DNA from 2 places in the Aneurinibacillus sp. XH2 genome. Region 1 is predicted to be linked to the other one. Evidence: riboswitches for the same ligand, from Rfam matches in the RefSeq annotation. Region 1 holds a riboswitch; the other holds the start of a gene.
The links. A riboswitch is a leader RNA that binds a small molecule or an ion and turns the genes downstream of it on or off. The one in region 1 is predicted to bind cyclic di-GMP.

Region 1 (3,173 bases):
AGAAAGCCAGCAGGCTAGCATAGGCCGAGTCTGAGCCTGCGTCCGAACGAGTAGCCAGCGTCTTGTCCAAATTCCGCTCAAGTTCCCGGATATTGGTTTGCAGCGTGTTCTCGAACTGGGGCAAAACGTATTGATTAACAATCCACATGGAAAGCTCATAAGAAACAAAGCTGAAGATGATAGATAATACGAGAATGCAACCTGCAAAATAGGCGGTAATTTTTTTACCGAGGGAGCTTTTTGTTTTAAACATAGGTCTTTTCCCTCGCATTTCGCATTGTGTCTACGCATGCCACACGTTTCGCCAAAAATTCAACAATTTCGTCCAACGTTTCTACCGTTGTATAAGGAGAAATCGAAAAAAACTTAGCAGCGTAAACAGGTACACGTTCTGAAACATCGGATGCATCGACTAAGCATTGCCTTGTTGTATCGCCGAAAAACACGTGCTCACGGTGTTTGCCTAATTCTTCAAATATTGGGTAGTTCCATTCGTTGTTCTGTTTAATCTGCTTGCCTGTAAGTTTCCCTGCTCTTTCTTTGTGCCACTCCGCCTGTTCTGGATAAAACCGGAAAGTCGTAATCGGTCCAGGATTATTCTCATTTGTAACAGCCACATTCGAAAAACGGGCCAATAGCCTGTCGCGGAACGCCATATTCACCCGCACATAATTGGCAAGGATTTGGCGGTAGCCATCCACGCCGAACGCCAACAGTGCCGCGTATATCGCGATCGAACTGGCCATACGCGAGCATTCCAGCGTGTAGCTTGTGTGATAACTGCCATAGCCCCGGTTGCCCACATATGGTGTTTCGAACTCATGCAAATCAAGCAGCCCAATATCTTTTCCGTTTTTCACAAGGAACAGGCTCGTAAGATACGGCGTTTGTCCGAGCTTTTGAAAATCGAAGCAGAGACTGTCAGCCAGATGTAAATGCTGCATTTTTTCGCGGATTTGCAGTAAGTTCTCGCACAAAGGCTGTTCGAGTTGAAGCGGATTGCGCGCAAAATCGTAGTCGTTAAACAGGCAATAGAATCCGCCTAGCGCCGAATCGGCGTGGATATGCGCCGGATGGAGCCCGTATCGATTCGTAATTGCATCGGCTGTTTCTTTAATCGCTTTTATATCGTCAATTCCGAATGAATCCGTGGCCCCTGTCGTGGCGACGATGTATATGGGGATACCTCCCTGCTGAATAACACGTTCCATTTTTTCGCGCAAATCATCTGTATTCATAGCGTGCGTTAGCGGATCGGCTTTGACCGTAATCAAATGGTTACTGCCGATGCCGGTCGCCTCCATGGATTTAAAAAGGCTATAATGCGCGTTTTCTGAAGCAAAGCAGTACAAATTGCCAGGCACGCCCTTTTCTTTAGCATCCGGGAATTGCTTGGCGATAGCGAGGCGCAGCCCTGAGAATACGGCTCCTTGCCCGCCCCATGTCGTGTATCCCCATGATTTTGTAGCGTCATAACCCGCCAGTTTGGACATCATGGCGATGACTTTTACTTCTGCCTCCGCGCCAGCCGGTCCGTATACATCCCATAAATTGTTGCCATTTAACAATGTAGTAAGTAAAGAGCCCAGAATACCTGGAATACTTGCCATAGGCAATACATTACTTACGAAATTTCTTGTATGATACGGATGTCCTTTGGCTAACCCGAGAAGTTCTTCAACGACTTTATCCAATGCTATTCCGCGCTCTGGAACCTGCGCGCAGTCTATAATATCCTTGTAAAACTCTCCTGTCCTCTCCTGCATCGATCCTAGTGTTGCGCGTTGTGGGTCTTTCAGGCGATCAAGCCCCTCCACAATGTTTTGCATGAATTGAAGTAGCACCTGCCGACGTTCTTTGTTTCCATCTTCGCTTGGAAACAAAGCTTGTATGTCTTTCATCTTCATGTTTATCCCCCATTCCCTTTGCTTGATTTTCTTATTTTTTTAATACTAAAAGAAAAAGGCCATCCATATTCTTTGGAATAGCCTGTGCCAATATGCAGTACACCCGATTTGTAAACCTTTGACAAGATGATAGAATGCTTTTACGAACGACACTTATGTGCGCTACAATTTTGGCAACCGGCTGTCATAGTTTTGCAACCTTAGACCCTTGGCTTTACGTCTCTACCTTTCGATAGATTTGCCTTTTTCAGATTAGAATAGGTTGGTTCTACCAGGATTATTTTACTAATATAACTTTATAAATCAACCATCTTTCCTGTTTTTGTATTATTAAAAATATTAAACCGTATCTTGTGAATATGAAGAGAAGCTCATAAAAGTACTAGTTATTTCGGGAGATTTCCTAAGTTCATCGCGGCTTATCAAAACGGAGAACAGAAAAAATAAAAAAGATAACATCCATACATTTTTTATTCATAACCTTTTATTATTTACTCACATAACAATAAAGCCATTCCGTGGATGGGAATGGCTGCTTTGATTACGATGGAAAGGCTATAAATATTGAACGAAGGAGCACTTTCTATAAAACTGATGATTATGTTATGCTTATATAACAGTATATCTTTATATAACACTTAATAAGGAGTTATCCGTTATGCAAATAAAAGTGAACCGGCAGCTTCCTGTTCCGTTGGCCAAGCAAATTTATCAAGCGATTGTGGACCGTATCCAGTCGGAGTTGTTGGAAGAAGGCACACGTCTCCCTTCTGTCCGTGCGCTGGCTAAACAGATTCATGTAAGTTTCATGACAGTCGTTCAAGCGTATGATGCGCTTGAAGAAGATGGATATATTATACGTATTCAAGGAAAAGGCACATTTGTACGGACAAAAGCGGCGGATACAACGCCGAAAAAAGAGCTGCCAAAAAAAGAGTCGCCGTTTGATTGGCAACTGTCGGTTCCCGACTATTTGCCACGAGCGCAGTTTTCACGCTATCACCAGGTATCGGCCCGCTATGAATTTTTTTCTTCTACGATTGACCCTGGGCTTTTGCCAAACCGGTACTTGGAAAAAGAAATTCAGCGCATTCTTGCTGAGGAGCCGAGAATTCTTTCCACGTACAGCGACGTTCAGGGTGACTTGCCGCTGCGTCAAGAACTAACTGTTTATTTACGGGATAAGCAAATTCAAGTAACACCGGAAGAAATTTTAATTACGAATGGAACACAACAGGGCATTGATCTCGTGGCTCGGACGTTTGT
Region 2 (3,173 bases), 370 kb from region 1:
ATGTAGGCTTTCTATGTTTAGTTACCTTTTCTAAATCACGAAGCAAATGTTTCCCTTCGCTGTCTGAAAAAAATATTCCTTTTCCATCGTTTGATGTACTGACCTCGTCAATGACACCTAAAATCTTTGTTCCCCTTTTCAGAGCGCTCGATTCTCTTTCAAGCACTAATACGCTTGCTCCTTCAGCGATGACAAATCCTCCGCTCTTTTTTGAAAATGGAACGCCCATCATATGTAGCTCTTTGTCTTGTGATAAACATCTTATTTTTCCGAAGGCATATATCACTGTTTTAGAAATAGGCGCATCGGCCCCCCCTACGATGCAGATGTCTAACTCGCCAGAACGCAAATACATAATGGCATCCTGGATGGCATCAATGCTTGCTGCGCATCCTGTGGCTACGGTTCTCGTAACTCCATTTACCCCTAGAAACTCTGCTATTGAAGAAGCTAAGCTATGATAATGGACGATCCCACATCCACTGACAGGCATATCTTTCAGATTATTCTGTTGGGCAAGAACGACAATCTCATCGTATCCTAGGGTTCCCCCTAAAGCCGTTCCGAGGAAAATTCCTGTTTTATATTGATCTAAATGGATATTTCCTGTCATTTGTAGCGCTTCCTTTGCGGCTGACATAGCCAGAAGACTGATCCTAGGGTATCTTCTATACTTTTTATTCTGTATTTCTGCTAATCTATCATGTACAACCCCGAATGCGATATTTTTTCCTTCCGTTCCTTCTCCTATGTAAAGGTCTAGAGCGCTTTTTCCCGTTAAAAGAGTATCGGCAAAGTGATTTACATTATATCCACCTGGAACTTTGATTCCATATCCTGTGATAACGACTTTCTCCCCTTTCACATATTATTCCTCCTTTGGAATTTAAATAAAATATACATAAATTTTATCTAAGAAAATAAGATCAGTAAACGATAATTTGGAACCCCATTTATCACTCACCATTTGTCCCCTTGAGTACATATTTGCATAGGATGGTCTATGTTTATAAATGTTACGAAGTAGACATAAAACTATTTTGAGTTAACCGCTCAATGCTTTAGGGGGTATATGGTGCTGTTATATCTTTGATTAAATTAATCCGGGGATAAATGGCCTGATTTTTGATTGGATGGGCGCTGTTTTGAAATAGGGGGAGTATGATGATAGTATCAGAAGATAAACGAAGGGGCCGTGTCAGATAGGTGCAATTTTTGCATGTCTTTATACCTATTATCGCTTTGTTTTTAGTGATAATATATTCCTGCTGAAAAAGGTAAACTTATTGAAAGATAAGGACGCAAAACTATAGGGGCTTCTATCTTTAAGATATGCCAGCCAGTTGCCAGGAGGAATATATGAGAAGAAAAATGTATCGAGTTGTTGATGCGATAGTGGATTTTTATAAACTTCTAGAGAAACACCATGATGAGTCACAGCATTATTATATCTTTACTAGTTTTTTTAAAGGTCTGCTTAGAGAGAAAGCGATTGGGGAAACATTACCAATAATAGAACTAATCACTATTCTTAAACATGAAAAACCAACCATATTTTTTACGATGAAAAAACAGAAGGAACATTGGTTAGATATCATTAGTAGTGTTGAATTGGATATTGAAGAAGCAAAAGAGAGAATTAAGCGTATGATAGACGAAAATAGTTTGAGATAAAATGTTAGAATGCCTACCATTGGAATTAGATTTCTCTGTAGTGTCATGTTAAAACATTGTCGGGGTATTTAGAGGAAGAGTGCAGCAAAAATAATAATGCCCCGCTGCCCATTTGGGTGGCGAGGCTTTGCTCTATAACCATCGGTATCAGCTACAGCTATCTTTTTTCTACATGATTCATTTTTTCCCGTCACATAAAGACGGTTATCATCTAGAGCGAAACTTTCAGTCCTGGGTGCTTTTGTAGAAATGCAGCTGCTATTTCCATATCCTTTGTAGTTTGAACACTTCTTGTATATATCCATATGTTGAAACGGGTGACATAATCATTTGATAAAAAAGAACAAATAAAAGAAAACCGAGAAAGTTTTTACGAACTTTTAAATGTAAGGAGGTAAAAACATATTTTTTTTGAAAGAAATAAAGGAAACTATAGCTTATTAAAGTGAGAGGTAAAACGAGTAATGTCATAGGTCCAACAATCCAATAGTAACCGAACCATGCAAGAACAAGGCCAGGAATCCAAAAGAATGTGTATGCAAAGTCCAAATAAGGCATAATCAAATTAATAAAGGTTAAGTATTTTGTATATAGCTGGGGTTGTTCCCAGGGTTTAATTTCCTTTAGCCCTTCAATCATTCCTCTAGCCCAACGAGAGCGTTGACGAACAAAGTGTTTCAAACTGGTAGGTACTTCTGTAAAAGCTACTGCTAATGGTTCAAAATAAATTTTCCCCCCTTTTTGTAAAAGTCTCCATGTTAAGACAATGTCCTCACCGATTGCATTAGGCCATCCCCCGATTTCTTTGAGGCATGAAGTTTTGTATATGCTATAGGCTCCTTGTGCAACAAGTGTTCCCTGATATAAACCCTGAAGCCGTTTAATAGAAGCAATTCCTAAAAAATAATCCCATTCCTGTATCTTTGTCCATATATTATCTCGACTATTTTTAACAAGAATAGAGCCTGCCACTGCACATATCTCTTCTGAACTACTTTTTATTCTGGCTACGATATAACGAATAGCGGATGGATGCAATAATGTATCTGCATCTAGTGTAATTACATATGGAGTCGTAACATATTGTAGTCCTTTGTTTAAAGCATGAAACTTTCCAGGATGCTCTTCGTGAAAAATTGCAATATCCAAGTCTAGTTCCTGTTTTGCTTTTAGTATTTCGGAAACAGTATTATCAGTTGAACCGTTATCAATAATCATCGTAGTTATTTTACCTTTATAATCTTGCTTTGAAAGATATCTTAATGTATTAAATATTTTTTCTTCTTCATTATAAGCAGCTATTAGAACGGTTACAGAATCGGTGGAAAACTCATTCTTGAACGGCGGCTGTCGATCAAAGACTAAGCTTGCAACAAGAAAAGCATTCATATATCCTGGAATATATGAAATTCCTATAATAATGAGCAGAGCGAAAGGAAAAGAAATAATACTTGATAAATCCTTTAACCAAGGCATGGAAATATAAATGGAAAAGCACA

Region 2: another riboswitch for cyclic di-GMP. It lies ahead of ACH33_RS08040 (hypothetical protein); the one in region 1 lies ahead of ACH33_RS09880 (pyridoxal phosphate-dependent decarboxylase family protein).

Annotation. Positions count from the first base shown of each region.
Region 1 is NZ_CP014140.1:1,990,921-1,994,093, forward strand. Features, by position in the region: gene ACH33_RS09875 (methyl-accepting chemotaxis protein) at 1-253, opposite strand, end outside; gene ACH33_RS09880 (pyridoxal phosphate-dependent decarboxylase family protein) at 246-1,901, opposite strand; cyclic di-GMP riboswitch class I at 2,077-2,160, opposite strand; gene pdxR (MocR-like pyridoxine biosynthesis transcription factor PdxR) at 2,566-3,173, shown strand, end outside.
Region 2 is NZ_CP014140.1:1,618,238-1,621,410, forward strand. Features, by position in the region: gene ACH33_RS08035 (beta-ketoacyl synthase N-terminal-like domain-containing protein) at 1-865, opposite strand, end outside; cyclic di-GMP riboswitch class I at 1,267-1,351, shown strand; gene ACH33_RS08040 (hypothetical protein) at 1,360-1,674, shown strand; gene ACH33_RS08045 (glycosyltransferase family 2 protein) at 1,933-3,173, opposite strand, start outside.